Regions from separate parts of the Rhizobium sp. A37_96 genome, predicted to be linked through region 2. Evidence: predicted binding sites of a transcription regulator. Region 2 holds the regulator's gene; each other region holds the start of a gene.
The links. The regulator LexA, encoded in region 2, represses DNA repair genes until DNA is damaged. The targets are predictions, from matches to a motif close to TGTTCNNNNTGTGTTCNG.
Positions count from the first base shown of each region.

Region 1: dnaE (DNA polymerase III subunit alpha) is a predicted target of LexA. The motif match lies at 8,674-8,691, and genes of this name have one in related genera.
Region 3: uvrA (excinuclease ABC subunit UvrA) is a predicted target of LexA. The motif match lies at 6,530-6,547, and genes of this name have one in related genera.

Region 1 is NZ_JBNWDS010000007.1:216,352-226,854, forward strand. It holds gene nuoN (NADH-quinone oxidoreductase subunit NuoN) at 1-189, shown strand, start outside; gene ACQZ6J_RS19720 (biotin--[acetyl-CoA-carboxylase] ligase) at 189-953, shown strand; gene ACQZ6J_RS19725 (ribonuclease J) at 968-2,641, shown strand; gene mce (methylmalonyl-CoA epimerase) at 2,673-3,077, shown strand; gene ACQZ6J_RS19735 (DUF1467 family protein) at 3,177-3,452, shown strand; gene proS (proline--tRNA ligase) at 4,064-5,386, shown strand; gene ACQZ6J_RS19745 (lipoprotein-releasing ABC transporter permease subunit) at 5,413-6,723, shown strand; gene ACQZ6J_RS19750 (ABC transporter ATP-binding protein) at 6,738-7,421, shown strand; gene ACQZ6J_RS19755 (DUF5680 domain-containing protein) at 7,431-7,898, opposite strand; gene ACQZ6J_RS19760 (hypothetical protein) at 7,978-8,571, opposite strand; gene dnaE (DNA polymerase III subunit alpha) at 8,927-10,503, shown strand, end outside.
Region 2 is NZ_JBNWDS010000013.1:175,446-185,948, reverse strand. It holds gene gltA (citrate synthase) at 1-623, opposite strand, end outside; gene ACQZ6J_RS26270 (ComEC/Rec2 family competence protein) at 1,148-3,361, shown strand; gene lexA (transcriptional repressor LexA) at 3,342-4,064, opposite strand; gene ACQZ6J_RS26260 (VOC family protein) at 4,484-5,371, shown strand; gene kdsA (3-deoxy-8-phosphooctulonate synthase) at 5,368-6,207, shown strand; gene eno (phosphopyruvate hydratase) at 6,360-7,634, shown strand; gene ACQZ6J_RS26245 (FtsB family cell division protein) at 7,856-8,167, shown strand; gene pdhA (pyruvate dehydrogenase (acetyl-transferring) E1 component subunit alpha) at 8,325-9,368, shown strand; gene ACQZ6J_RS26235 (pyruvate dehydrogenase complex E1 component subunit beta) at 9,387-10,503, shown strand, end outside.
Region 3 is NZ_JBNWDS010000013.1:48,664-59,166, forward strand. It holds gene ACQZ6J_RS25545 (hypothetical protein) at 1-202, shown strand, start outside; gene ACQZ6J_RS25550 (hypothetical protein) at 294-452, shown strand; gene ACQZ6J_RS25555 (hypothetical protein) at 492-626, shown strand; gene ACQZ6J_RS25560 (NAD-dependent epimerase/dehydratase family protein) at 843-1,733, shown strand; gene gyrA (DNA gyrase subunit A) at 1,880-4,687, opposite strand; gene ACQZ6J_RS25570 (MarC family protein) at 4,912-5,544, shown strand; gene ACQZ6J_RS25575 (single-stranded DNA-binding protein) at 5,826-6,395, opposite strand; gene uvrA (excinuclease ABC subunit UvrA) at 6,667-9,588, shown strand; gene ACQZ6J_RS25585 (DUF72 domain-containing protein) at 9,622-10,428, shown strand.

The sequences.
Region 1 (10,503 bases), on a different contig from region 2:
GTCGGCGCTTACTACTATCTGCGCGTCATCAAGGTGATGTGGTTCGATGAAGCCAAGGACGAATTTGCGCGCACGGCCGGTTCGCTGCGCCTCGTCTTCGGTCTTTCCGGCCTCTTCGTCGTTGCCTACGTCTTCTTTGGCGGCGCGATCGGCGGGGCTGCCGATCTGGCCGCTGCGACGCTGTTTTGATGGCCTCTGACATGAATAACCGGAAGTCGCTCGCCGACTTCCGGCATGATGCCCTTCAGGAAACGTCATCCACAAACAGCGTGTGCCTCGATCGCGCACGCGCCGGCGATCACGGGAACCTGTGGGTGACCGCCGAACGCCAGACGGGTGGACGCGGTCGCCGCGGTCGCCCCTGGGTGTCGGAGCCCGGCAATCTCTATGCATCTCTCCTTCTGATCGACCCCGCTCCCATGGACCGCATCGGCTCATTGCCGCTAGCGGTCGCGGTTGCCGTGCATCAGGCTGTGCGCAGCGTGCTGCCGCTGGCTGCAGAACCGGTAGAGATCAAGTGGCCGAATGACATCCTGATCGGCCGAAAGAAGACTTGCGGCATCCTGATTGAAGGCGAAGCCATGCCGGACGGGCGTTATGCGCTTGTCATCGGCATCGGCATCAATATTGCGGTCATGCCTGACAATCCGATGTATCCGGTCACCTGCCTCAGGCAGCAGGGTTCGATGGTTTCGCCGGACGAGTTGTTTGCCCATCTCTATGCGACCATGTCCGAGGCGCTCGGCGCCTGGAATCGCGGCAAGGGCATTCGGGAAATCACCGCGCGCTGGCGCGAGGTCGCTTGCGGTATCGGCGAAAAGATCACGGTGAACCTGCCGGATCGCTCGATTTTGGGCCATTTCACCGGAATCGATGATAATGGCTTGTTGATGCTCGAGACGGAGGACGGCAGGATCATGCCGATCGCCGCGGGCGACGTTTTCTTTAGATGATAGTTGGGGATCAGATGGCGAAGCAAGACGAATTGGTGTTTCTGCCCCTCGGCGGCGTTGGCGAAATCGGCATGAATCTCGCGCTGTACGGCTATGGCCCGCCCGAGCAGCGCCAGTGGATCATGGTCGATTGCGGCGTAACGTTCCCGGGGCCGGATCTGCCGGGCGTCGATCTGGTGTTGCCGGATATCCGTTTCCTCGCCAAGGAGCGCAAGAACCTCAAGGGCATCATCATCACTCATGCGCACGAAGATCACTACGGCGCGCTGAACGATCTTTGGCCCGGGCTGAATGTTCCCATCTATGCCTCGGCTTTCACCGCAGGCCTTCTGGAAGCCAAGCGCGATTATGAGAAGTCGATGGGCGAGATTCCCGTGACGCTCTTCAAGGCCGGTGACCGCATCAATGTCGGCCCCTTCAATATCGAAGGCGTGGCCGTCAACCATTCGATCCCCGAGCCGATGTCGCTGGTGATCCGCACGCCGCTCGGCAACGTCGTCCATACGGGCGACTGGAAGATCGATCATGAGCCCTCGCTGGGGCCGTTGACGGACGAGACCCGGTTCCGCCAGATCGGCGACGAAGGCGTGCTGGCGCTGATGTGCGATTCCACCAATGCGCTCCGCGATGGCGTTTCGCCTTCCGAAAAGGATGTTTCGGAAAGCCTGCGCAAGATCATCGAGAACGCCGAGGGCCGGGTTGCGATCACCACCTTCTCATCCAATGTCGGCCGTATCCGCACGGTCGCCGAGGCCGCCGAGGCTGCCGGCCGCGAAGTGCTGCTATTGGGCAGCTCGCTTAAGCGGGTCGTCGATGTTGCCCGTGACATCGGCCTGATGGAGGGCATCAAGCCTTTCATCGCGGAAGACGAATATGGCTATATCCCGCGCGACAAGGTCGTGGTCATCCTGACTGGCAGTCAGGGAGAGCCGCGCGCGGCTCTTGCCAAGCTCTCCCGCGACGAGATGCGCAATGTTGCGCTGGCTGCCGGCGATATCGTCGTCTTTTCATCGCGCGCCATTCCCGGCAACGAAAAGGCGATCCAGGATATCAAGAACGGCCTGATCGAGCAGGGCGTGCATGTCGTGACCGATGCCGAAGCGCTCGTGCATGTCTCCGGCCATCCGAGACGCAACGAGCTGCAGAAGATGTATGAGTGGACGCGTCCGGCCGTCGTCGTGCCTGTGCACGGCGAGGCGACGCATCTGACCGCCCATAAGGAACTGGCCGAACAGAGCGGCATTTCCACCGTACCGCGCGTGCGCAACGGCGATATATTGCGCCTCGCGCCCGGACCGGTCGAAGTCATCGGTGAGGCGCCGCATGGGCGTATCTTCAAGGACGGTACGCTCATCGGCGATTTCGACGAGATGGGCATCGGCGAGCGCAAGAAGCTGTCCTATGTCGGCCATGTCGCCGTCAACGTCGTGCTGGATGCCCGTTACGATATCGTCGGCGATCCGGATGTCGTACCCATCGGCTTGCCGGCCTATGACGACGAAGGCGAGGAGATGGAAGATACGCTCTTCGACGCCATCGTCAGCGCCATCGAAAGCATCCCCAGAGCACGCCGCAAGGATCTGGACATGCTGCAGGAGGCCGCTCGTCGCGCGGTGCGTTCCGCCGCCAACCAGGGCTGGGGCAAAAAGCCGATTGTAACCGTATTCGTCACGCGCACGGCCAATTGAGGTCGGCGATCCGGTCGGGGAGGAGAGTGCCGTGCTGGGACGCATCAATCACATCGCGATAGCCGTCCCCGATATCGCGGCGGCTTCCGAAGCCTATCGTGAAACGCTCGGCGCCAAGGTGTCCGCTCCGCAGCTATTGCCGGAGCACGGCGTTACCGTCGTTTTCGTGGAACTGCCCAATACCAAGGTGGAACTGCTGGAGCCGCTGGGCGAAACCTCGCCCATCGCGTCCTTCCTCGCCAAGAACCCGGATGGCGGCATGCACCATATCTGCTACGAGGTCGCGGATATCCTGGCGGCCCGCGATCAATTGGTCGCCAAGGGCGCGCGGGTGCTCGGAAATGGCGAACCGAAGATCGGCGCGCATGGCAAGCCGGTGCTCTTCCTGCACCCGAAGGATTTCTTCGGTACGCTCATCGAGCTTGAGCAAGTGTGACATTAAAACGCTGATCGGCGCTTTGAAAGACGACTGCTTTGCCCCTATAAGCAGCTTGGAAGAGGAGGAGACGGGCAGGCTCGTCTCGAAGGGAGCATAATGGCACAGCAGATCGCCGCCGGTTTAGCCGTCTATTTCGTCATCTGGTGGATTACGCTTTTCGCCGTCCTGCCCTTCGGCCTGCGAACCCAGGCCGAAGACGAGCATGTGATCCTCGGTACCGTCGAAAGCGCGCCGGCGAAGTTTCGCGCGTGGCGCGTGGTTTTCACCACGACGCTGGTGTCGGCCCTCATCTATGGCACCTGGTATGTCGCTTCGCATTATTTCGGGCTGAGTATAGATTCCATTCCCCAGATCGTTCCAAGCTACAAGTGATCCATGAAAACCGTAGATTGACGGCGCCCGGAATGGCGGCGCCTTGCGATCGCCATCAATTTGTCACACGCCTGTCATGAGCGTAGAGCAAAGAATTTACAGCTTGTGTATATTATTTCGGCTGAAGACCGGTCCAATACTTCCGGGTGATTGAAGAGCGGGCCGAGAAAGCAAAAAAAAACAAGGCTGTAAGCCTTGTTTTAAAGTATCGCGTGATCCTTATCCGTTACCGGGGCAGCGAGCGAGCGCGCCTAAGATCTGATCCTCCCAAGACTTGACCGCGAAACGGCAAGAATTTAGCCTTCTTGCCTCTTTTGTGAGCTAAAATTAGCTCAAAGATTGAGCTTTGTCATCCTTTTTTTTGCTTTTTTGCTACAGTCGAGCAGAATTTTTCTGTTGACAGATTTTCGTCTTAAATCCTTATAAACGTGCGCTTTTTCGAAACATCGAAAATAGGCTGTATCGCCTGTATTCTCAGGTGTTTGCCAAAATCTTCCATTGCAGAATGCGGGTTTCCTTCCTCCGCCGAAGCAGTTATGAACTGCCTCCAGTACATAATTTGCTAACGATTCCGCGGGGCGCGGAATATCAAACCATCTGGAACAAGCGTCATGCGTCTGTCTCGTTACTTCATGCCCATTCTGAAGGAAAATCCTAAAGAGGCTGAAATCGTCTCCCATCGGCTCATGCTGCGAACCGGCATGATCCGTCAGCAGTCGCAGGGCATCTATTCCTGGCTGCCATTGGGCAAGCGCGTGCTCGACAAGGTCAATGCCATCATCCGCGAGGAGCAGAACCGTTCCGGCGCCATCGAGCTGCTGATGCCGACGCTGCAGTCGGCCGAGCTCTGGCAGGAAAGCGGCCGCTACGACGCCTACGGCAAGGAAATGCTGCGCATCAAGGACCGGCAGGACCGGCCTATGCTCTATGGCCCGACCAATGAGGAAATGGTCACCGACATCTTCCGGTCCTACGTCAAGTCCTACAAGGACCTGCCGCTGAACCTCTATCATATCCAGCTGAAGTTCCGTGACGAGATTCGCCCCCGTTTCGGCACCATGCGTTCGCGCGAGTTCATGATGAAGGACGCCTATTCCTTCGATCTGACGCTCGAAGGCGCCGTGCATGCCTATAACAAGATGTTCACGGCCTATCTACGCACCTTCAATCGCCTCGGTCTGAGGGCGATTCCGATGCGCGCCGACACCGGCCCCATCGGCGGCAAGCTCAGCCATGAATTCATCATCCTCGCCGATACCGGTGAGTCCGAAGTGTTCTGCCACAAGGATTTCGTCAATTTCGACATCCCTGGCGACGACACGAATTTCGACGAGGTCGCCGGCCTGAAGGCTATCTTCGACAAGTGGACTTCGGTCTATGCCGCCACGTCGGAAATGCACGACGAAGCCGCGTTCAACGCCATTCCCGAAGGCGAGCGCCTGTCCGCGCGCGGCATCGAGGTTGGTCACATCTTCTATTTCGGCACGAAATATTCCGAGCCGATGGGCGCGAAAGTGCAGGGTCCGGACGGCAAGGAACATCCTGTCCACATGGGATCTTACGGTATCGGCCCGACCCGCCTTGTTCCCGCCATCATCGAAGCATCGCATGACGAGAACGGAATCATCTGGCCGGATTCGGTCGCGCCGTTTGATGTCGTGGTGATTAACATGAAGGCCGGGGATCAAGCGTGTGACGAGGCTTGCGAAACGGTTTATGCCGCGCTGTCGAAAGCCGGCAAGGACGTGCTGTTCGACGATCGCGATGAACGCGCCGGAACGAAGTTTGCGACGGCCGACCTTATCGGCGTGCCGGTACAGCTTATTGTCGGCCCGCGTTCGATCGCGAGCGGCGAAGTGGAATTGAAGAACCGCAAGACCAGCGCTCGCGAGACGATGACGGTCGAGGCAGCAATAAAGCGGCTGGCGGGCTGATTGACGATAGATGGGATGGAAGGCGGATGGCGGTGAGCGCGGCAGTGGAACAGCAGGAAAATTCGTTCAAGGCCAGCCCATCGTCTCGTCCGTTTTCCGGATTTGAGCGGCTTGTTGCCTGGCGCTATCTGCGCTCAAGGCGCAAGGAAGCGTCCATTTCGGTCATCGCCGGCTTTTCGCTGGTCGGCATCATGCTGGGCGTTGCGGCGCTGATCATCGTCATGGCCGTCATGAACGGTTTCCGCGCCGAGCTCTTCAAGCAGATCCTCGGCTTCAACGGCCATGTGGTCGTGCAGCCGATCGATTCGCCTTTGAACGACTATGCGGAGCTGGCCAAGAAGTTTTCCGCGGTGCCCGGTGTCACCATGGCGCTGCCGCTGGTCGAGGGCGAGACGCTTGCCTCCGGCCGCGGCGGCTCCGGAACCGGGGCGCTGGTGCGCGGCATCCGCTCGGAGGATCTGACCAAGCTGAAGACAGTTTCCGATCACATCGTTTCCGGCGACATGGTCGGTTTCGCCTCAGGGCAGGGCGTGCTGGTCGGAAGCCGCCTCGCGCGGCAACTGGGTCTGACGGTGGGCGATCAGATCACGCTCACGGCGCCGGATGGCGACGTCACGCCTTTCGGCGTCAATCCGCGCGTCAAGGCATATACGATCTCCGGTCTCTTCGAGGTCGGCATGTCGGAATATGATTCCTCCGTTGTCTTCATGCCGCTGGAGGAGGCGCAGGTCTTTTTCAACGCCGAGGGCATCGTCGAGAAGATAGAGCTTTTCGTCACCAACCCGGATGACATCGATCAGTTGCGGCCGAAGATCGAGGACGCGGCCGGGCGGCAGATCTTCCTGACCGACTGGCGGCAGGTCAACGCCACTTTCTTCTCGGCCTTGCAGGTCGAGCGCAATACGATGTTCATGATCCTGACATTGATCGTCCTTGTCGCCGCATTGAACATCATTTCAGGCCTGATCATGCTGGTGAAGGACAAGGGCAGCGACATCGCCATCCTGCGCACCATGGGCGCGACGTCCGGCGCGATCATGCGCATATTCTTCATGACGGGGGCCGCTATCGGCGTCGTCGGCACGCTTGCGGGCGTGATACTCGGCGTCGTGGTCTGCCTGAACATCGAGTCCATCCGCCAGTTCTTCTCCTGGATTTCGGGCACGGTGATCTTCAATCCGGAAGTCTATTTCCTGAGCAAACTGCCGGCCCAGATGAATTTCAGTGAAACCATCTCCGTTATCGTGATGGCGCTCACGCTTTCCTTCCTTGCTACGATCTTTCCGGCCTGGCGTGCCTCGAGGCTCGATCCGGTGCAGGCGCTGCGCTACGAATAAGGAATTCGCATTTGATGAAACGCAAGGTCGTTCTCCAGCTCTCGGGCGTGGAGCGTCATTACGGGCAGGGTGAGACGAGCCTGTCGATCCTGAAAGGCGCGGATTTCGCCCTGCACAGCGGGGAGATCGTCGCACTTGTCGCACCGTCCGGTACGGGCAAGTCGACGCTGCTGCATGTCGCCGGCCTGCTTGAACACCCGGATGCCGGCGAGGTGCTGATCAACGGCCAGGCTTGCGAAGGCTTGTCCGATGACAAGCGTACGGCCGTGCGCCGGAGCGAGATCGGCTTCGTCTATCAGTTCCATCACCTCCTGCCGGAATTCTCGGCTCTTGAAAACATCATGATGCCGCAGCTCATTTCCGGCCTCTCGCGCAAGGATGCAAGCGAGCGGGCTGCCCAGCTTCTCGACTACATGCGCATCGGCCATCGCGCCGATCATCGCCCGGCCGAGCTCTCCGGCGGCGAGCAGCAACGTGTCGCCATCGCCCGCGCCGTCGCCAACGCCCCGCTGGTGCTGCTGGCCGACGAGCCTACCGGCAACCTCGACCCCGCAACCGCCCACTATGTCTTCGATGCGCTGGAGGCGCTGGTGCGTCAATCGGGCCTTGCGGCCCTGATCGCCACTCACAATCACGAGCTTGCCATCCGCATGGACCGCCGCGTGACGTTGAGCGACGGCAAGGTGGTCGAAGTCTGATCGGCTCCATCAGGGGACGATCAGGCCGCCGCGATAGTCCAGCTCATAGGCCTTGCTATCCCTCACCATGATGGCCTCGTGGCCGGTGAAATGGTCGCAAGTTCCGTTGCTGCGGTCGATATAGCGACCGTACGCGTGCTCGAACTCGAAGCCCCCGAGAAAGCGGTTTTCGTCCAGATAGAGCCGCAGCAGCGCTGCCTTGATGACCATGCCGGCGCGCCTGCCGTCGATCAGATCCGGCTCTATGATATGGCCGAAGTAATTCATCGCCCAGACCGGCTCGTCATCGTACCAGACGAGCTCCTGCCCGGCAAAATCCGTGCCGCCGAAATAGCTGTCGAGGTAGCGCCAGCGGCCGTTGACGTAGCCGATGTCATGCGAGCCGCTGCGGCAGGACGGCAACCTCTCGCCGTCGCCGACATAGGTTTCCGCCTTGGCGGTGACAATGAAATCGTTCAGCTCGGCAAGGCCCGGCATGACGCTCTCCAATTTTGGTGAGCAACGACAATGCCATTAGTTGGGCGGATTGTAAAGAACAAAAAGAGAACAAAGATAACTATTGGCCGCTCTCGCACGCCTTCTGACCGATATCGTCCTGCCAGTCCTGGATGCTGACGGTCTTGGCATCGGCCTTCAGCGTCTTGCCGTCCTTCGTCACCTTGCCGGTCAGCACGTTGTAGTCGCAGCTGTGGCTGTTATCCGGTTCGAGCGTGTCGCGGGAGTCGTATGTATAGCCGGCGACCACGAAGCCGCTGTTGCGATAGGCAAGGGTCAGCGTCTGTTCCCAGCGGTCTCGGCCGATGCTGTCATTCTGCGAGACGATTGCGATCGAACCGTTCGGCAGCGCGGAGATGGACGGTTCCTGGCCGACAACGCCGCCGGGCTCGACGCTGCCCCATATCTTGTCTGGAACGCTTGCTGTCAGCTTCAGCAAGGAATGCTCGTCGTCGCGCAGGTAGATGTAGATGCCGATCGGATTGTCCGCCTGATCGTCAGGGGAAGACGCCGCTAGAAGGGCGAGATCCGGCTTGCCGTCCTTGTTCCAGTCGCCGATCGCGGCATCGATGATGCGCCCGGGCGGGACGGGATCCCCGGCATGGGCTGCGGTTGCGAGCGAAAGAAGAATGAGAGCGCAGGCAGGTGTTTTCATGGTGATCTCCCGGTTGCCTTTGCATAGCGTCACGCCGTTTCCGCGTCTATCGGAGGCCCAAAAAAGTCCGGTGATGAAATTTATTGATGCTTCTATTGACTCTCGAACAAAAATAGAACAAAAAAGAAACATAACGAGTAAGGAGCGCGTAAATGACCGATATCATTCGAGACGTTGCAGCATTCACCTCCATCGTCATGTTCGTTGCCAGCTTTTCCCTCATCATGATGGCGATGTGAGTCTTATCCCCAGATGCATATGGTGCTCCCGTATTTGATGGGAGCAACTTCTGGACTTTATGATCCGTAATGCCGACAATGCCGCCGATTCATTTGGGCATGCGGAAGGGTTTGAGATGGCGGATGTGAGTGGCGGCGGCGCGGTTGTGCCGGTCGGCGAAATGCCGGAATTCGTGCACCTCCGGGTTCATTCCGCCTACTCCCTGCTGGAGGGAGCGCTGCCGCTCAAGAAGATACTGGCCAAGGCTGCCGGCGACAGCCAGCCGGCCATCGCCATCACCGATACCAACAATCTTTTCGTTGCCCTCGAATTCTCACAGAAGGCAATGGACGAGGGGCTGCAGCCGATTATCGGCTGCCAGGTATCGATCGACATGGAAGATGGCGGCGAGGGCGAGAAGCGCGGGCCGCAGCAGGCACTGGCCAAGCTGCCGTCCATCGTGCTGCTTGCCGCCACGGAGCAGGGCTATGAGCGCCTCGTCGATCTGGTCAGCCGCGCTTATCTCGGCGGCGAAGGCAATAGCGCCGTCCACATCACCGCCTCCTGGCTTGAGGAGATCGGCACGGAAGGCATGATCGCGCTCACCGGCTCGCTCACAGGCCCGGTCGATATGGCGCTGAAGGAAGGCCATGCGCCGCAGGCGCTCTCCCGGCTGTTGACGTTGAAGCGGTTGTTCGGCGACCGGCTCTATGTCGAGCTGCAGCGTCACGGCACCTACGATCGTCGCCACGAGCAGAAGATGATCGCGATGGCCTATGAGCACGAGCTTCCGCTCGTGGCCACCAACGAAGCCTTTTTCCCGACGCGCGACGACTACGATGCGCACGACGCGCTGATGGCGGTTGCCCACAACGCCATCGTCTCCGACGACACGCGTTTCCGCCTGACGCCGGATCATTATCTCAAGAGCCGCGCCGACATGGCGAAACTCTTCGCCAATCTTCCGGAGGCGCTGGACAGCACCGTCGAGATCGCTCGCCGCTGCTCTTTCGTGCTGAAGACGCGCAAGCCGATCCTGCCGCGCTTCACCGGCGCCACCGACGATGCCGAGGAAGCCGAACGTGCCGAGACGGCGGAGCTGCGTGCCCAGGCTATCGAGGGACTGGACCAGCGTCTCGCCTCGCTCGGCATGGCGCCGGGCTATGAGGAAAAGGACTATCGCGAGCGGCTGGAATTCGAACTGAGCGTCATCGAGCGCATGAAGTTCCCCGGCTACTTCCTGATCGTTGCCGACTTCATCAAATGGGCGAAGCGGCATGATATTCCGGTTGGCCCCGGCCGCGGCTCGGGCGCGGGCTCGCTGGTCGCCTACGCGCTGACCATCACCGATGTCGATCCGCTGCGTTTCTCGCTGCTGTTCGAGCGCTTCCTCAATCCGGAACGCGTCTCGATGCCGGACTTCGATATCGACTTCTGCCAGGACCGGCGCGAAGAGGTGATCCGCTACGTGCAGGCCAAATATGGCCGCGAGCAGGTGGCGCAGATCATTACCTTCGGTTCGCTGCAGGCGCGTGCTGCCCTGCGCGACGTGGGCCGCGTGCTGGAAATGCCCTATGGCCAGGTCGACAAGATCTGCAAGCTCGTGCCGAACAATCCTGCCAATCCGACGCCGCTCAGCAAGGCGATCGAAGAGGAGCCGCGCCTGCAGGAGGAGGCGGACAAGGAGCCGGTCGTCGCCCGCCTTCTCGATAT
Region 2 (10,503 bases):
TCGCACGGAACGGCAAAGCACATGCGCAGGAAGTTCGACGCGTAGTCCAGATCGTTCTTTGGATAAACGAAGGGCTGGCCGATATGGTACTTGTAGGCCATGGCGGCGAGCGTCGGCATCTTGGCGATCATGCGCAGGCTTGCGACCATGCGCTGGTGCGGATCGGTGATGTCGGTCGAGTCGTGATAGAAAGCCGAGAGTGCGCCGACGCAGCCGCACATGACGGCCATCGGATGCGCGTCGCGACGGAAGCCTGTGAAGAAGCGCGACATCTGCTCATGCACCATCGTGTGGTGGGTCACGCGGTGATCGAAGTCCTTCTTCTGCGCTGCCGTCGGCAGTTCGCCGTAGAGAAGGAGGTAGCATACTTCGAGGAAATCGCCGTGTTCGGCCAGCTGATCGATCGGATAGCCGCGATGCAGCAGAACGCCTTCGTCGCCATCAATATAAGTGATGCTGGACTCACAGGACGCGGTCGAGGTGAAGCCAGGATCGTAAGTGAAAGTGGAGGTGTTCTTATAAAGGGCACCAATATCAATGACACTTGGGCCGATGGTTCCGGTCTTCACCGGCAGGTCCACCGTCTTTTCACCCCAAGTTAGTTTCGCGCTTTGTTCCGTCATGCTGATCCTCCAAGATTTGGCGGGATTGACGCCATAAAAAGCGCCAAAAGGTTAAGCGACTACCGACTAGCTATATGATCCAGAGCCTAATGCCAAGTTATCCTAATGCCGAATTGTGCATTGCAGTATCAACTTTTGGGCACTGCATCAGTGTCGCTAAACATGGTGCGCCAGGAAACCGGCCCAATTTAGCCGTGCTCATGCCGATTTCGGTTGAAATCACTGTGCGGTGACGGCAAAAATCGCGCGAAAGCTGTAGTTTTGCGCGGGGGCGGCAGTGAGTGCCTAATTTAGAGGCATCGGAGCAGCAGGAGGGCCGGGATGTTGCTGCACCTCCGCAGCCTCGCCCCGCTATTGCCACGATCGTCTTGCGTACCAAAGCGCGACATCGGGAGCGGACGCAGGATCGGGTACCGCTGACATCGCGCCTGCTTTTGATCCTGAACCGCAGTCGACTCGGCGTCCTCAGCCTGGTCGAAGAAGAGGCCGCGTATGGGCGTGCCATACTGTTCGCTCCGATCTATATGGGCCTCGGGGCGATCTTCTGGTTCAAGGCTGGCAGCGATCCGCCGCCGCAAGCAGTCGCCGCGGGCTTTCTCGTCTTTGCCGGCGGCTTAGTATTCGGACGGGAAAGCGGCAGGCTGCTTCGCCATCTGCTCTTTGCGGCAACGCTCATTTGCCTGGGCATGGCTTTGGCGCAATGGGAATGCTGGCGGGCTTCCACCACAATGCTCGACTCGGCCGTGACGACGACCGTTACCGGCCAGGTCGAGCGACGTGAATCCTATGACGATGGCCGCTGGCGCTATGTCGTCCGCGTCGAGGCGACGGAAAAACCCACCATTCGCCGCTCACCGGAAAGGGTCACGATCTTCGTACGCAAACAGGCGGAGCCGTTCGAACTCGGAGACCGAATCCAGGGCAGGGCGCGCCTGACGCCTCCGGCCGGGCCCGCCTTGCCCGGCCTCAACGATTTCGCCTTCAGCTCCTATTTCAACGGTATCGGCGCAAACGGCTTTGCCTATGGCGCACCGAAATTGCTGTCGCCACTTGATGACAAAGTGCGGGAGTCGATGCTCGACGCCGCTGATATCTGGCTTGCGGGGCTGCGCAATAGCATAGGCGACAGGATCAGGGCGACCTTGCCAGGCGATACGGGTGCTTTTGCCGCCGCACTTGTCACCGATGAGAGACGTGCGATCTCGAAGGATACGACCGAGGCGTTGAGAATTGCCGGCCTCACCCATATCGTCGCCATTTCCGGTCTGAACATGGCGCTGTCGGCCGGGATCTTCTATGTCGGCCTGCGCTATTTGTTCAGCCTGTTTCCCGGCGTCGTACAGGCCTGGCCGACAAAGAAGTTTGCGGCCCTCGGTGCGCTTGTGACAGTGACGGCCTATTACCTCGTTTCCGGTTTCGGCGTATCCGCCGAGCGCGCATTCATCATGATGGCGATCATGCTGGTTGCCGTACTGCTCGATCGACCGTCGATCAGCCTTCGCAACGTGGCGCTATCCGCGATCGTCATTCTCATACTCTCGCCGTCTCAGGTGCTCGGCCCGAGCTTTCAGATGTCCTACGCCGCAACGCTGGCGCTGGTATCGGGCTATTCGCTATGGAAGCGGCGGCGGCATCGCGAAACCATCTTCTCCCGCATCCGCCTGTTAAGCCCGCTGTTGTTCGTCTCCCGCTTCTTCGGCGGCGTGTTGTCGACGTCATTCATCGGCGGCGCATCGACAGCCATATTCTCGATCGAGCATTTTCACCGGTTGGCGACATATGGTCTTGCCGCCAACCTCGCGGCCATGCCGGTCGTCTCCTTCGTCGTCATGCCGTTTGGTATGGCGGCGATGCTGCTCATGCCTCTCGGTCTTGATGGTCCCTTCTGGAAGGTCACCGGGGAGGGACTGGAGCTCGTCATAGCGATCGCCAAAACCGTGGCCGGCTGGGGAGGTGACATCACCTTCGGCCGCCAGCCTGCATGGCTGATGCCGACATTCATTGCCGGCTTCCTGATCATGAGCATGTTGCGAACCCGGCTTCGCCACCTGGGCCTACTATTGTCGCTCTTATCCGTTGGCGCGGCGGCATTCGGTCCCGGCGTGCCGAAGCCGGATCTGACGATCTCGGAGGATGGGGTTCTGGTCGCTCTGCGACAGGATGACATACTGGCGACCAATCGCGAACGGCCGCAGGCCTTCATCTTCGAACAATGGCAAAAGGCACTGGTTGCAACCGAACATCAGCCGCCCACCATCCTTCCTCGCGACAGCCGGCTTCCACAAATCAGCAAGACCGATCGTCATCGGCGATTAAGCACCGAGGAGCAGAACGCGGTCCGCAAGGCAATGGAAGACGCGCTTGACCAGACGATGCAGGGAAGCTTCGCCTGCCAGAAAGGCGCATGGTGCGTGGCGATGCTCGAAGACGGCGCCATGCTCGTCACCATAGAAAACGCGGCCTATTTGCCGCCGGCTTGCGATACGGCAAACATCGTCGTGACACCGATCCGCTTGCGGCTGGATCATTGCCGCTCCGGGGCGATGCTGATAACCGGCGCGACATTGCGGCAAACCGGATCCATCGAAATGGCATTCACAGGCGACAAACCCGTCGTTTCCGTGGCGTTCGAGAACCCGCAACGACCATGGACGCGGCATCGAACCTACGATTGGCGCACCGACAAATTCGGCGCGCCGATCCAGCCGGCGTCACCGCTCAGTGATAGCGCCGAATGAGGCCGACGAGCTTACCTTGCACCTTGACGCGGTCCGGCCCGAAAATGCGGGTTTCATAGGCCGGGTTGGCGGCTTCCAGTGCGATGGACGCACCCTTGCGGCGGAAGCGCTTCAGCGTCGCTTCCTCGTCGTCGACGAGAGCAACCACGATGTCGCCGGGGCTGGCTGTCGTCGAATTGCGAATGATGACGGTGTCGCCGTCGAAAATACCGGCGTCGATCATCGAATCCCCCCTGACTTCAAGCGCGTAGTGCTCGCCTGAGCCGAGCATATCGGCGGGAACGGTAATATCATGGGTATTGTTCTGGATGGCGGAAATCGGAACACCGGCGGCGATGCGCCCCATGACTGGAACCGATGCCGAACCGTTGTGATCGTCATTGGCGATCTTTGCCGGGGCGGGCGGTGCGACCGGCTGAGGCTTGCCGAGGCTGCCTTCGATGATACTGGGCGAGAAGCCGCGTCGCGGCTGCAGGCTCGGATTATAGGCCTCCGGCAGCTTTATCACCTCCAGCGCTCTCGCCCGATTCGGCAGCCGGCGGATGAAGCCTCGCTCCTCCAGTGCCGTAATCAGACGGTGAATACCGGACTTGGATGCCAGATCCAGCGCATCCTTCATCTCGTCGAAAGATGGCGGAACGCCGGATTCCTTCATGCGTTCGTGAATGAAGAGAAGCAGTTCCTGCTGCTTGCGCGTCAACATCGTCTTGGAACCCCAGAATCAAGAAAAAGTCGTGAAACAAATCCAGAACGGACACTATATGTTCCATATGTGTTCCGCAAGTACTTAAATTTCGGTAAAGCCTTGTTCGGACGATTAAATAATTACCACTGTCGAATGAACCGACTGAAAGCGCCAATGGATTGTTTCAGTTTTAATGTATTGATAAATATTGATAATTTTGAATTTGCGCCGTTTAGGACACTTTCGCTTGACCAAGGTGTCTCCCGCGTCGACGAACGGGATATTACGCCGGGTAAGCCAGCTACAGAATAGAATCAGCAATCACGTTTGCGAGATTGCGTTCCATCGGTGTCGCCCTATCTCCCGGTCTCTTGCTTCCATCTTGAATTCGATGATGGATGGGCGCAAATCTGCTCCCGTAGGGAAAAGGAGAAAGCATGGCGCCGTTGCCGCATCCGCTGGATCATCTCGTGCTGCCGACCGTCAACATCGCTCTGGCGCGCGAACGTCTCGGCAAGCTCGGTTTTACGGTCGCTCCGGACGCACGCCATCCTTTCGGCACGGAGAATGCCTGCGTCTTCCTGGCCGACAAGACCTATCTCGAACCTTTGGGCGTGGCGTCGCAGGAGCAGTGCGAGACGAGCGTCGCCGACGGGAATGTCTTCGTTGCGCGCGATCAGGCCTATCGTTTCCGAGTCGGCGAAGATGGCTTTTCCGCCATGGTCTTCGGCACGGACGATGCCGTTGCGGATGACGCGCGCTTCAAGGCGGGCGCGATCTCCGCCGGGCGGATGCTGGATTTCTCCCGGCCCATGAAGATGCCGGACGGAACCGAAACGACGGCCGGCTTTCGCCTCGCCTTCGCGGCCGATCTGCGCGCGCCGGATTTTCTGGCTTTCTGCTGCCAGCGCATCAATCCGTTGCCGGCGGACCGCAGCGTGCTCGAGCGTCATGAAAACGGTGTGAGCGGCATCGCGCGGGTGGCGCTTTCCGCATCGAAACCGGAGGCGTATCGCGCCTTTTTCGAGGAGGTCGTCGGCGGCCCGCGAATTTCGGAGCATTCCTTCGGCTTGACGATCGAAACCGCCAATGCCGAGCTCGAGATCCTGACGCCGGAAGGAATGGAAGCATTCTACGATTTGCCTGTTCGCGCTAGCGATCCTGGGCTCAGGGCGCGCGCAATCCTTTTCAAAACGCGCGATCTTTCCGTGACATCGTCGCATTTCGCTGCTAACGGCGTCACCTACACGCGTAAGAACAATCGTCTATTGGCGAGGCTGGCGCCCGGGCAGGGCGCACTGTTCGCCTTCGAGGAGATAGCATGAGCACGAATTCCGAAGTGACCGTCGGCGAGGGTGCCTCCAAGGTCCTCTTTTCCAACACCGCCAAGCTGTCGCTGATCGCCGGCCCCTGCCAGATGGAAAGCCGCGACCACGCTTTCATGATCGCCGGCGTCCTGAAGGAGCTTTGCGGCAAGCTCGGCATCGGCCTTGTGTACAAATCCTCCTTCGACAAGGCCAACCGCACGTCGCTGTCCGGCAAGCGTGGCATCGGCCTGGAAACGGCGCTGGAAGTCTTTGCCGACCTCAAGAAGGAATACGGCTTTCCGGTTTTGACCGACATTCATACCGAAGAGCAGTGCGCCATCGTTTCCAAGACGGTCGATATCCTGCAGATCCCGGCCTTCCTGTCGCGCCAGACCGACCTGCTGGTCGCCGCCGCCAAGACCGGCCGCGTCGTCAACGTCAAGAAGGGGCAGTTCCTTGCGCCCTGGGACATGAAGAACGTCCTTGCCAAGCTCAATGACAGCGGCAATCCGAACATTCTCCTGTGCGAGCGCGGCGCCTCCTTCGGCTACAACACCCTGGTCTCCGACATGCGTTCGCTGCCGATCATGGCGGCCATGGGCGCGCCGGTCATTTTCGATGCGACGCATTCCGTGCAGCAGCCGGGCGGACAGGGCGGTTCCTCCGGTGGCGATCGCCGATTCGTCGAGACGCTGGCGCGCGCTGCCGTCGCCGTTGGCGTTGCCGGTGTTTTTGTCGAGACCCACGAAGACCCCGACAATGCGCCGTCGGATGGCCCGAACATGGTCTATCTGAAGGACATGCCGCGCCTTCTGGAGAAGCTTCTGGCCTTCGACGCTATCGCCAAGGGCTGATAAATATCAGGCATTCAACAGGCTGACATGAATTTGCGCTACGCGGCCTGCTGGAGTGCCCTACCTCGGGGGCGTGGATCGCCATTGTAATTTCCACGCCTTCGATTAAGACGATTTAAATCGATTTATAAACCAGCGAGCAGGAAGCTATCATGACCGCAATCACCGACATTATCGCCCGCGAGATTCTCGACAGCCGTGGCAATCCGACTGTCGAAGTCGATGTCTACCTCGAAGACGGCAGCATGGGCCGCGCGGCGGTTCCGTCGGGCGCGTCGACCGGCGCGCATGAAGCCGTCGAGCTTCGCGATGGCGGCAAGCGCTACCATGGCAAGGGCGTCGAGAAGGCTGTCGAAGCCGTCAACTCGGAAATCTTCGATGCGATCGGCGGCATGGACGCCGAAAACCAGATCCAGCTCGACAACATCATGATCGAGCTGGACGGCACGCCGAACAAGTCGCGCCTCGGTGCCAACGCCATCCTCGGCGTCTCGCTTGCCGTCGCCAAGGCCGCTGCCCAGAGCGCCAACCTGCCGCTCTACCGCTATGTCGGCGGCGCTCATGCCCGCCTCCTGCCGGTCCCGATGATGAACATCATCAACGGCGGCGCCCATGCCGACAACCCGATCGACTTCCAGGAATTCATGATCCTGCCGATCGGCGCAGATTCGATCCGCGAAGCCGTCCGCATGGGTTCTGAAGTCTTCCACGTCCTCAAGAAGGAACTGGCTTCGCAGGGCCACAACACCAACGTCGGCGACGAGGGTGGCTTTGCACCAGGCCTCTCCAGCGCCCCGGCCGCTCTCGACTTCATCATGAAGTCGATCGAAAAGGCTGGCTACAAGCCGGGCGAAGAAATCGCTCTCGGCCTTGATTGCGCTTCCACCGAATTCTTCAAGGACGGTAAGTACGTGCTGGAAGGCGAAGGCCGCACGCTCGAATCCGGCGCAATGGCTGAATACCTCGCCGAACTCGCCGCCAAGTACCCGATCGTTTCGATCGAGGACGGCATGGCCGAAGACGATTGGGAAGGCTGGAAGATACTGACCGATCTGATCGGCAAGAAGACCCAGCTTGTCGGCGACGACTTGTTCGTCACCAACTCCGCTCGTCTGCGCGACGGTATCCGCATGGGCGTTGCCAACTCGATCCTCGTCAAGGTCAACCAGATCGGCTCGCTGACGGAAACGCTGGATGCGGTGGAAACCGCGCACAAGGCGAACTACACGGCCGTCATGTCGCACCGCTCGGGCGAAACGGAAGATTCCACGATCGCCGATCTCGCCGTTGCCACCAACTGCGGCCAGATCAAGACCGGCTCGCTGTCGCGCTCCGACCGTCTTGCCAAGTACAACCAGCTCATCCGCATCGAGGAAGCGCTTGGCCCGCAGGCAAAATATGCCGGCCGCTCCATCCTGCGCGCCTGATGCCTGATCCGTGGGATCCCATTGGATCTGCGGACATATTCGTCGCTGAAATCGAACCGCGCCTCAGGGCGCGGTTTTTTGTTGGGCCGCGCAGTTAGAGTCAACGGACGGTTAATCTCTGCCGGTTAAGTTGGTCCTAGGTGTTTGATTTGACGCGATCTTCTTCGAAGCGACATTGGCTTTGGGGCGAGGTTGCCTAAGCCAGGGCGTTTCGAGCGAGTATGTGGACAAAGTATCATAAGAAGAGAAGGTTCGGCCGTCTCGTTCTTCCCGCCATTACCATCGCTTTTGTGAGTTACTTCGGCTATCATTGCATTCATGGCGACTACGGCCTGAAGGCGACCGAGGTTTTCGAACAGCGCCGCATCGACCGTAGCAAGGAGCTGGCCGATCTCGTGGCAAAGCGCGAGCACCTTGAAAAGGAGGTCGCTTTGCTGAGCGATGGTTCTTTGGACAAGGATATGCTCGACCAATATGCGCGCTATCAGCTGACCTATTCCAAGGCGAACGAAATCGTCATATTCAACAAATAGTCACAATTAACCGAATTTTGGTTAATCGATTTTTCTTAAGTTATTTCAGTAGCTTGCAAAGAATATGAGCCATGCAATTATAGCATTGCTGTGGCGAACAATCTTGCCTATGTTAGGTCTCATCGTAAAACGAGGCTACTCACATAGGGAGGGTTGAATGGCGCCGCGAAAAAACGCGACCGTTTCCAGCCGTAAGACAGCATCAAGGCCTGCCAAGGAAACCAATGGCGGTCCGATCGCAGATTTCGATCGTGATGCGGAGCTGAAGGCTTATCGTGAGATGCTTCTCATCCGCCGCTTCGAAGAAAAGGCCGGCCAGCTTTACGGCATGGGCTTCATCGGCGGCTTCTGTCATCTCTACATCGGCCAGGAAGCTGTCGTCGTCGGCATGCAGCTGGCGCTGAAGGACGGCGATCAGATCATCACCGGCTATCGCGACCACGGACACATGCTGGCAACCGGCATGAGCGCGCGCGGCGTCATGGCCGAGCTGACCGGACGCCAGGGCGGCTATTCCCGAGGGAAGGGCGGCTCCATGCACATGTTCTCCAAGGAAAAGAATTTCTACGGCGGCCATGGCATCGTCGGCGCGCAGGTCTCTCTCGGCACCGGTCTCGGCTTTGCCAACTGGTATCGCGGCAATGACAATGTCAGTGTCGCCTATTTCGGCGACGGCGCTGCCAACCAGGGCCAGGTCTACGAAAGCTTCAACATGGCGCAGCTGTGGAAGCTGCCGGTCATCTTCGTGATCGAGAACAACCGCTATGCCATGGGCACCTCGACCGCGCGCGCCACCGCGCAGGCCGATTTCTCCAAGCGCGGCGCTTCTTTCGGCATTCCCGGCATCCAGGTGGATGGCATGGACGTTCGCGCCGTCAAGGCCGCGGCCGATGAAGCCGTTGCGCACTGCCGTTCCGGCAAGGGCCCGATCATCCTGGAAATGCTGACCTACCGTTATCGCGGTCACTCCATGTCCGACCCGGCCAAGTACCGTTCCAAGGACGAAGTGCAGAAGATGCGCTCCGAGCATGACCCGATCGAGCAGGTTCGTGTTCGCCTTCTCGAAAAGGGCTGGGCGACCGAGGACGATCTGAAGGATATCGACAAGGATGTCCGCGACATCGTCGCCGACAGCGCCGATTTCGCCCAGAACGATCCGGAGCCGGATGCATCCGAGCTCTACACCGACATTCTGCTCTAAATCGGGGAGGGACGATCAATGCCCATCGACATTCTCATGCCCGCCCTTTCTCCGACCATGGAAGAGGGTACACTTTCGAAATGGCTCAAGAAGGAAGGCGACAAGGTCGTTTCCGGTGATGTCATTGCCGAAATCGAAACCGACAAGGCCACCATGGAAGTGGAAGCCGTCGACGAAGGCGTCATCGGCAAGCTGCTGGTCGAGGCCGGTACTGAAGGCGTAAAGGTCAACGCCAAGATCGCCATCCTGCTGCAGGACGGCGAATCGGCCGACGCCATTTCGTCCGCCAAGGCAGCGCCCGCTGCCGAGCCGGCAAAGGCCGAGGCCCCTGCCGCCGCTCCGGCACCCGCGGCCGCGCCGGTTCCGGCCCAGCCGAAGGTTGCGGCTCCCGCCGATCCGGAAATTCCGGCCGGTACGGAAATGGTGTCGATGACGGTGCGTGAAGCGCTGCGCGACGCCATGGCCGAGGAAATGCGCGCCAACCCGGACGTCTTCGTCATGGGTGAGGAAGTGGCCGAATATCAGGGCGCCTACAAGGTGACCCAGGGCCTGCTGCAGGAATTCGGCGCCCGCCGCGTCGTCGATACCCCGATCACCGAGCATGGTTTTGCCGGTATCGGCGTCGGCGCCGCCATGGCCGGTCTTCGCCCGATCGTCGAATTCATGACCTTCAACTTCGCCATGCAGGCGATCGACCAGATCATCAACTCCGCCGCCAAGACGCTCTATATGTCCGGCGGCCAGATGGGTGCTCCGATCGTCTTCCGCGGTCCGAACGGTGCTGCTGCCCGCGTCGGCGCTCAGCACAGCCAGGACTATGCCGCCTGGTACAGCCAGATCCCCGGCCTCAAGGTCGTCATGCCTTACACGGCAGCCGACGCCAAGGGCCTGCTGAAGTCGGCTATCCGCGATCCGAACCCGGTCATCTTCCTCGAGAACGAAATTCTCTACGGCCAGCACTTCGACGTGCCGAAGCTCGATAATTTCACGGTGCCGATCGGCAAGGCCCGCATCCATCGTCCGGGCAAGGACGTTACGGTCGTCTCCTTCGGCATCGGCATGACCTATGCCACCAAGGCGGTCGCCGAGCTCGAAGCCCAGGGCATCGATGTCGAACTTATCGACCTGCGCACCA
Region 3 (10,503 bases), 130 kb from region 2:
CGCCATCATCGGTTCATTTTTCATTGAATATCTCGTTCATCTTTTTGCAGACAACTATGAGATCGAATGGGATTCTGCCGAAAAAATCAGCAAAGACATCGATTTTGCCCAAGAAATCGCCACCGCCATGCGCAGGACGCATCGCGAATCTGAACGCCAGATGAACAAGGCATTCAAGGTCGCTTCAGGCGGCCATTGCTAGATAGCTCTCAATATCGGCGGAACCATTTATGAACCGCTGCGTTTACAGTCCGAACTCAGATTTGCACATTGCGGCAAGAAGGAAGAAGAGTATGCCCGACAAGATCACCCTCATTAACGTTGTTTGGATGGCCATGATTTCGGGAATGCTTGCAGCAACCGTTGCGCTTTACGATCAGAAACCCGACCAGTCGAAGATCTACGGTCCCTTTGCTTCGGCTCGTCCCTTCGTTGCCTCGAGCCAGTATTAAGGGATCTGAACGCTAGTCCCACCAAAGGAGGGAGCGATCATGTTCACAATTTTGACGCTGCTTACGCTTTTCATCAGCATCATGTTTGTCGTGTCAGTCGCATCCACCATTTCGGCGCTCCATCGCGAAAGCGAAGAGAGCAAGAGACTGCATAAGCGTCACAAGACGCTCTGATCTCCGCGTACCGGGCATCCTCTCCCCGCCAGATGCTCGGATGGACCCTTGAACCGGACGCTCTCCCCGCCAGCGTCCGGTTTTTTATTGTCACTACAATGTAGGTCTTCCTCCTCCATGCCCCGCCACCGCTACGCAAGAGCCTGATTTTGCGAGAGGAAGGACGGCAATTGCTTCAATCGTGCTATGGTGGTCCGAGTTTACCGAGGGATCGACATGCGCATTGTTCTGACCGGCAGCTCCGGACGGCTTGGCCGCGCTGTCTTCAACGCATTGGCGTCAAATCATACGGTCATAGGGATCGATCGCTCACCATTTTCATCGACGCACATCGTTGGAGATTTTACCGATACAGCGCTGCTGCGCCGAGCGTTAGCCGGAGCGGACGCAATCGTCCATTGCGCGGCGCTGCATGCGCCCCATGTGGGAACAGTCTCCGATGACGAGTTTCGCCGCATCAATGTGGATGGGACCTTGCTATTGGCTGAGGCCGCTCTGGCCGCTGGCGTGAAGCGACTGGCGTTTACCAGCACGACGGCGCTTTACGGTCGCGCAGTGGCTCCCGGCCGCTGCACATGGATCGATGAAGACACCGCGCCGCAACCGAAAAGCATCTATCACCGCACGAAACTGGAAGCCGAGCAGATTCTGAAAGGCATGGCCGGTCGGGATTTTCAGGTGCGCGTCCTGCGCATGTCTCGAAGCTTTCCGGAGTCCGCCGAAATCATGGCCGTCTATCGATTGCATCGCGGCATCGACATACGCGACGTTGCCGACGCCCACGCCACAGCATTGACCAATGGAGGCGATCCCTTCCAACGGCATATCATCTCTGCGGGAACGCTCTTCAAACCGGAAGATTGCGAAGCCCTGGCGGTCGATGCAGCCTCCGTCATCCGATTGCGCGCGCCCGGTCTGGCCGCGAAATTTGCGCAGAGAAACTGGCCTCTGCCGCAAAGCATCGATCGCGTCTATACGTCGAAATCGGCAGGCGCTGTCCTCGGATGGCACTTCCGCTTCGGCTATGACGAGCTATTTGCACAATTGGATCGGGAAAGCCTGGAGGTTCTGCCGCCCTTCTCTCGAAGCAATAAGCAGCCCGAATAGAACCTGTCGCGATTATCCCTCGCGCCGACACATGCCATAAAAAACAATCGCATGAGCCTGTTGCCAAGCTCATGCGATTGAAAAGATTGCACTTCCAGGCGTGCTGGCCGGCCAGCCACAGCTTCGCCGGCCGAGTGCGGCGAAGCCTATTCCTCGCTGCCGCCCTCGACATCGCCGGCTTCCCCGGCAACAGCATCAGCATCAGCATCAGCATCATCCTCACCCGACGCGGCATCATCCTCGTCGTTTTCGGGCTCGCTGATGCGCTCGACGGACACGACCTTCTCATCCTTGGCGGTGGAGAAGATGGTGACGCCCTTGGTGGCGCGGCTCGCGAGACGGATGCCGCCGACGGGAACGCGGATCAACTGGCCGCCATCCGAGACGAGCATGATCTGATCGCCATCCTCGACCGGGAAAGCGGCGACGAGTTCGCCGATCTCGCCCGTCTTCGAGGTGTCGGTAGCGCGGATGCCCTTGCCGCCGCGGCCGGAGATGCGGAAGTCATAGGAAGACGAACGCTTGCCAAAGCCCTTTTCCGACACCGTCAGAACGAATTGCTCGAGCGCCTTCAGTTCTTCGTACCGCTCGTCGCTCAGCTGTCCCTCTTCGGTGACCTCCTCGCCAACCAGCGCGATCTCCTCGTCCTCGCCCGTCGCAAAACGACGCTCGTTGACGGAGCGCTTGAGGTAGGCAGCGCGTTCCCAGGGTTCCGCGTCCACATGCCGGACGATCGTCATGGAAATGATACGGTCGCCGGATGCGAGGCTGATGCCGCGAACGCCGATCGAGTTGCGGCCGGCAAAGACGCGTACGTCCGAAACCGAGAAGCGGATACACTGGCCGAGCGCCGTCGTCATCAGCACGTCGTCATGTTCCGTACAGGTCTCGACGGAGAGGATTTCATCACCCTCTTCCTCGAGCTTCATGGCGATCTTGCCGTTGCGGTTCACCTGCACGAAATCCGACAGCTTGTTGCGGCGCACGGTTCCGCGCGTCGTCGTGAACATTACGTCGAGATTATCCCAGCTATCCTCGTCCTCGGGCAGCGGCATGATCGTGGTGATGCGTTCGCCAGGTTCCAGCGGCAGCATGTTGATCAGCGCCTTGCCGCGCGACGTGGGCGTGCCGATGGGCAGGCGCCAAACCTTTTCCTTATATACGATACCGCGCGACGAGAAGAACAGAACCGGCGTGTGTGTGTTGAGAACAAATAGCCGGGTAACGAAATCTTCGTCACGGGTCGTCATACCGGAGCGGCCCTTGCCGCCACGGCGCTGCGCGCGATAGGTCGTCAGCGGCACACGCTTGATGTAGCCGAGATGGGAAACGGTTACGACCATGTCCTCGCGGGCGATCAGATCTTCATCGTCCATCTCGAGGCCGCCATCGACGATCTCGCTGCGACGCGGCGTCCCGAACTCTTCGCGAACCGCAGAAAGCTCATCTTTTACAATGGTTTGAATGCGGGCGCGCGACGAGAGAATATCCAGATAATCCTTGATCTCGGCGCCGATCTGATTGAGTTCCTCATCGATTTCATCACGGCCGAGAGCGGTCAGACGTGCAAGACGAAGTTCGAGGATCGCGCGGGCCTGCTCTTCCGAGAGGTTGTAGGTGCCGTCCTCGTTGATGCGGTGACGCGGGTCATCGATTAGCCGGATAAGCGATTCGACGTCGGCGGCGTTCCAGCGGCGAGTCATCAGCTCTTCGCGGGCCGTCTGCGGATCCGGCGCCTGGCGAATGACGCGGATGACTTCATCGATATTGGCGACAGCAATCGCCAGACCGACCAAGACGTGGGCGCGATCGCGCGCCTTGCGCAGCAGATACTTCGTGCGGCGGCTGATGACTTCCTCGCGGAATGCCACGAACGCGCGCAGCATATCCATCAGGTTCATCTGCTCGGGCTTGCCGCCGTTCAGCGCCACCGTGTTGCAGCCGAAGGAGGTCTGCAGCGGCGTATAGCGATAAAGCTGATTGAGAATGACGTCGGCATTGGCATCGCGCTTCAATTCGACGACCACGCGATAGCCCTGGCGGTCGGATTCGTCGCGCAGGTCGGAGATGCCCTCGATGCGCTTCTCGCGTACCAGCTCGGCCATCTTCTCGATCATCGAGGCCTTGTTCACCTGGAAGGGAATCTCGGTGATGATGATCTGCTCGCGGTCGCCGCGCATCGGCTCGATGGTTGCGACACCGCGCATGATAACCGAACCGCGCCCCGTCTCGTAAGCGGAGCGGATGCCGGCGCGGCCGAGGATCTTCGCACCAGTCGGAAAATCCGGGCCGGGGATGATCTGCATCATCTCGGGCAGCTCGATCGCCGGATTGTCGATGAGGGCAATACAGCCGTCGATCACTTCCGAAAGATTGTGCGGCGGAATGTTCGTCGCCATGCCGACGGCGATACCGCCGGAACCGTTGACGAGCAGGTTCGGGAAGCGCGCCGGCAGAACCTTCGGCTCTTCCGTGGTCGCATCGTAGTTTTCCTGGAAATCGACCGTTTCCTTGTCGATGTCCTCGAGCAGCTCGTGGGCAACCTTCGTCAGGCGCGATTCCGTGTAGCGCATCGCCGCCGGCGGATCGCCGTCGATCGAGCCGAAATTGCCCTGTCCGTCGATGAGCGGCACGCGCATCGACCAATTCTGCGCCATGCGGACCAAGGCGTCATAGATCGAAGCGTCGCCGTGCGGGTGGTAGCTACCCATGACGTCGGCGACGGGACGGGCCGACTTCACATACTTGCGGTTCCAGTGATAGCCGCTCTGATGGGCCGCATAGAGGATGCGCCGATGAACTGGCTTGAGACCATCGCGAACGTCGGGAAGCGCGCGGCTGACGATCACGCTCATGGCGTAATCGAGATACGACCGCTGCATTTCCTCCATGATGGAAATCGGCTCGATGCCTGGCGGGAGCTTCCCGCCGCCGGGTGGTGTTTGCTCAGTCAAAACAGATCACGATCTCTTTTAGAATCACTGCGAAATTTATAGCCGAAAGGCCCGGCGAGCGCCAATTTGGGCCGGTGTTTTTGAACAGGCTTTTGCCCTTTAAGCCGCAAAATCGCACATTTCCGTGGCGTAACCCGCCAATAGCAGCGCATGGGCCTTTGCGAAAGCTCGTTCCTCGCATAACAATGGCCGATAACAACGACAGAACAAGCACCGGGGACTATATGGCGAGCTCAGACACGCTGATCAATGCCTTCACCACACTGCTTGTCACTGTCGATGCACCCGGGCTTGCGCCGCTTTTTATCGGCCTCACGGCGGGCATGAATCGCTCCGAGCGCAAGCAGGTGGCGCTGCGCGGCTCGCTGATCGCCTTCTTCATCCTAGCTGCCTTCGCCTTGTTCGGAGCGAGCGTGCTCGGCATCCTCGGCATCTCCATCGGCGCCTTCCGCATCGCCGGCGGCCTGCTGCTTTTCTGGATCGCCTTCGAGATGGTGTTCGAGCGGCGGCAGGACCGGAAAGAGAAAACGACGGAAGTCGCGATCACCCAGGACCATATCCGCAACATCGCGGTCTTTCCGCTCGCCCTGCCCCTGATCGCCGGCCCCGGCGCGATCTCCGCCACGATCCTTTTGGCGGGATCGCTGCAGACAACGCTCGACCGAGCGCAACTGATCGGCGTCATCGCCGCCAATCTCTGCCTTGTCTTTGCCGCGCTCGCCATTTCCGACCGTCTCGACCGCATGCTCGGCGCCACCGGCCGCGCCATCCTGACCCGATTGCTCGGCGTCATCCTGGCGGCACTTGCCGCGCAATTCGTCGTGGACGGTGCAAGGGCGGCGTTGGCCCTTTCGTGAAAGGCTCCATCGTCAGGCCGTTCTTCAAATAGTAAGGGTATGCCTTTCTGAAGACAGCCTTGTTCACCTGTCTGAGTGACGAGATCTCGAGGACAGGTATTCTCACCGAGAAAAATGCCGTTCCAACCATAGAGGCCCAAGGCCATTCTGAAAGAGCTCAAAGGCTCCGCGAGCGATAAAACAACTGACGATTAAGCCATCTGGGCGGCATCGCTGAATCGAAACATACGAAAAAGCCCGCCGTAGGGCGGGCTTTTCAACAATCGGCTTCTGCGCCGGTCTCAGAACGGGATGTCGTCGTCCAGATCGCGCGAGAAATTGCTGCCGCCACCGCTGGAGGCGCGGCCGGCGCCTGCACCGCGACCGGAGGATTGCGAAGGTGGCTGGCCATAGTCATCGCCACCGTAATCGCCGCCACCGCCGCCGTAGCCGCCACCAAAGTCACCGCCGCCGCGACCACCACGGCCGCCGCCGCCCTCGATGGAGCCGCCGCCTTCGCCACGGCCATCGAGCATCGTCAGGGTGGAATTGAAGCCCTGCAGCACGATTTCGGTCGAATAGCGATCCTGGCCGTTCTGATCCTGCCATTTGCGGGTTTGCAGCGCGCCTTCGATGTAGACCTTGGCGCCCTTCTTCAAATACTGCTCGGCGACCTTGCACAGGCCCTCATTGAAGATGACGACACGGTGCCATTCGGTCTTTTCCTTGCGCTCGCCGGAATTGCGGTCGCGCCAGGTTTCCGACGTCGCGATGTTGAGGTTGGCAATCGGGCGACCGTCCTGCGTGCGCCGGATTTCCGGGTCCGCCCCGAGATTTCCAACCAGAATTACCTTATTCACACTACCGGCCATGATACCACCCTACTTGCCGCCCATCGACGGCCCTTAAATTCCATCGGCACACCTTAGACCATTGCCGCCATCAGGTGTTGTTTCAGCACCGTCCAAGGCTTCTTCATCCACAAAGAAATATCCACAGGACATTTTGTTCTTTATTTGTTCTAATTTGTCCTTATGATGATGTCAACAGAATCGAAAACCTGATCCCGCCCGTCATTTCAGCCTCGACACGCGGGCCGGCATCACTAAATAAAGGCAGACTCCAAGGGACCTGCACAAGACGATGAGCGAACTGAAGACTATTTCCATACGTGGTGCGCGCGAGCACAATCTCAAGGGCATCGACCTCGACCTGCCGCGCAACAAGCTGATCGTCATGACCGGCCTTTCCGGCTCCGGCAAGTCGTCGCTGGCCTTCGACACCATCTATGCCGAGGGGCAGCGCCGCTATGTCGAAAGCCTTTCGGCTTATGCGCGCCAGTTCCTCGAAATGATGCAGAAGCCGGATGTCGACCAGATCGACGGTCTCTCGCCCGCTATCTCGATCGAGCAGAAGACCACCTCGCGCAATCCGCGCTCGACAGTCGGCACGGTCACCGAAATCTACGACTACATGCGCCTGCTGTTTGCCCGCGTCGGCGTTCCCTATTCGCCGGTCACGGGCCTGCCGATCGAGAGCCAGACGGTCAGCCAGATGGTGGACCGCGTTCTCGCCTACGAGGAAGGCACCAGGCTCTATATTCTGGCGCCGCTCGTGCGCGGGCGTAAGGGCGAATACAAGAAGGAACTGGCGGAGCTCATGAAAAAGGGCTTCCAGCGCGTCAAGGTCGACGGGCAGTTCTACGAAATCGCCGACGTTCCGGCGCTCGACAAGAAATACAAGCACGATATCGACGTGGTGGTCGATCGTATCGTGGTCAGGCCGGACATGGCCGCGCGCCTGGCCGACAGCTTCGAGACTTCGTTGCGTCTGGCGGACGGTCTTGCCGTTGCCGAATTCGCCGACAAGCCGCTGCCGCCGGAAGAAACCGCTGCCGGCGGCTCGGCCAACAAATCGCTGAACGAGACGCACGAGCGCGTGCTGTTCTCGGAGAAATTCGCGTGCCCGGTTTCCGGCTTCACCATACCGGAAATCGAGCCGCGCCTGTTCTCGTTCAACAATCCCTTCGGCGCCTGCCCTTCCTGTGACGGTCTCGGCTCGCAGCAGAAGATCGACCCGGATCTGATCGTGCCGGAGCCGGAACGCACGCTGCGCGATGGCGCAATCGCCCCCTGGGCCAAATCGAGCTCGCCTTATTACAATCAGACGCTGGAAGCGCTCGGCAAGCATTATGGCTTCAAGCTCGGCAACCGCTGGAACGAGCTGTCGGACAAGGCCAAGGACGTCATCCTCAACGGCACGGAAGACAAGATCGAATTCCACTATGCCGACGGTGCGCGCTCCTACACCACGCACAAGAACTTCGAAGGCATCGTTCCGAACCTCGAACGGCGCTGGAAGGAAACGGATTCCGCCTGGGCACGCGAAGAGATCGAGCGCTTCATGTCGGCAGCGCCCTGCCCGGCCTGCAACGGCTATCGCCTGAAGCCGGAGGCCCTGGCGGTCAAGATCAACAAGCTGCACATCAGCCAGGTCGCGGAAATGTCCATTCGCGTTGCCCGCGACTGGTTCGACGTGTTGCCCGATACCTTCACCGACAAGCAGAATGAAATCGCCGTACGCATCCTCAAGGAAATCCGCGATCGCCTGCGCTTCCTGAACGATGTCGGCCTCGAATATCTCAGCCTGTCGCGCAACTCGGGGACACTTTCCGGCGGCGAAAGCCAGCGTATCCGGCTGGCGTCGCAGATCGGTTCGGGATTGACCGGCGTGCTTTACGTCCTCGACGAGCCGTCCATCGGCCTACATCAGCGCGACAATGCCCGCCTTCTGGAGACGCTGAAGCACCTGCGCGACATCGGCAACACCGTGATCGTCGTCGAGCATGACGAGGATGCGATCCTGACGGCGGACGATGTCGTCGACATCGGCCCGGCAGCCGGCGTGCATGGCGGCCAGGTGGTGGCACATGGGACGCCGCAGGATATCATGGCGAACCCGAAGTCGCTGACCGGCAAATATCTTTCCGGCGAGCTCGGCGTGCCGGTTCCCGAAGAGCGCCGCAAGCCCAAGAAGGGCAAGGAAATCAAGGTCGTCGGCGCGAGGGGCAATAATCTCAAGAACGTTACGGCGTCCATCCCGCTCGGTGTGTTTACCGCCGTCACGGGCGTTTCAGGCGGTGGCAAATCCACCTTCCTGATCGAGACGCTCTACAAGTCGGCGGCGCGGCGCGTCATGGGTGCGCGCGAGATCCCCGCCGATCACGACCGTATCGACGGTTTCGAGCATATCGACAAGGTGATCGACATCGATCAGTCGCCGATCGGCAGGACACCACGTTCGAACCCGGCGACCTATACGGGCGCCTTCACGCCGATCCGTGACTGGTTCGCCGGATTGCCGGAGGCCAAGGCCCGCGGCTATCAGCCGGGCCGTTTCTCCTTCAACGTCAAGGGCGGCCGCTGCGAGGCGTGCCAGGGCGACGGCGTCATCAAGATCGAGATGCACTTCCTGCCCGACGTCTACGTCACCTGCGACGTTTGTCATGGCAAGCGGTATAACCGCGAAACTCTCGACGTCACCTTCAAGACCAAGTCGATTGCGGACGTGCTCGACATGACGGTCGAAGAAGGCGTCGATTTCTTTGCCGCTGTTCCCGCGGTGCGCGACAAGCTGCAGAGCCTGAAGGATGTCGGTCTCGGCTATATCAAGGTGGGACAACAGGCCAATACGCTTTCGGGTGGCGAGGCGCAACGCGTCAAGCTAGCCAAGGAGCTGTCGAAGCGATCGACCGGCCGCACGCTCTACATCCTCGACGAACCCACAACCGGGCTGCACTTCCACGATGTCGCCAAGCTTCTGGAAATGCTGCACGAACTGGTCAATCAGGGCAATTCCGTCGTGGTCATCGAGCACAATCTCGAAGTCATCAAGACCGCCGACTGGATCCTCGATTTCGGTCCGGAAGGTGGCGATGGCGGCGGCGAGATCGTTGCCGTGGGAACACCGGAAGCCATCGTCAAGGAAAAGCGCTCCTATACGGGGCAATTCCTGAAGGAACTGCTGGAGCGGCGTCCGCTGAAGAAGGTTGCCGCAGCGGAGTGAGTTTCACCCGACTGAACGTCCAAGGAGGAGAGCATGACCAAAGCGGGCGAAATCCGCACAGGCATAGGCGGCTGGACTTTCGAGCCCTGGCGCGGGACCTTCTATCCCGACACGCTGAAGCAGAAGGACGAGCTGAACTACGCCAGCCGCCAGCTGAAGGTGATCGAGGTCAACGGCACCTATTACAGCACGCAGAAGCCCGAGGTCTTCGCCAAATGGGCCGCCGACGTTCCAGACGGCTTCATTTTCTCCCTGAAGGCGACGCGCTTCGTCACCAATCGCCGGGTTCTCGCCGAGGCGGGCGAGTCGATGCAACGCTTCCTGGAATCCGGCATCAGCGAGCTCGGCGATCACCTCGGCCCGTTGCTCTGGCAGTTCGCGCCGACGAAGAAATTCGATCCGGACGATTTCGAGGCCTTTCTGAAGCTGCTGCCGGCCAGGCAGGATGGTCTTGCGCTGAAACATGTCGTCGAAGTCCGGCATGATTCCTTCAAGGTGCCGGAGTTCATTGCGCTGCTCGAAAAATACAATGTCGCGCCGGTATGCGCAGAGCATTTCGAGTATCCGATGATCGCGGATGTCACGGCTGATTTCGTCTATGCCCGCCTGCAGAAGGGATCGGACGATATCGAGACCTGCTATCCGCCGCAGGACCTCAAGGCCTGGGCCAATCGCCTGAAAACCTGGGCTGAAGGCAAGGTGCCGGATGATCTGCCGCTGATCGATACGAGCCGCAAGGTCAAGGTCGAGCCGCGCGATGTCTTCGCCTTCATGATCCACGAGGGCAAGGTAAACGCGCCTCCCGGCGCCATTGCGTTGCAGGCAGAGGTCGCGAAGTAGCGGCCTCCCGGAGCCTTTCCGCTTTTGTTCGAATGGCGACAGCGCTCCATCTTTTGTTCTTACGCAATTCCGGTT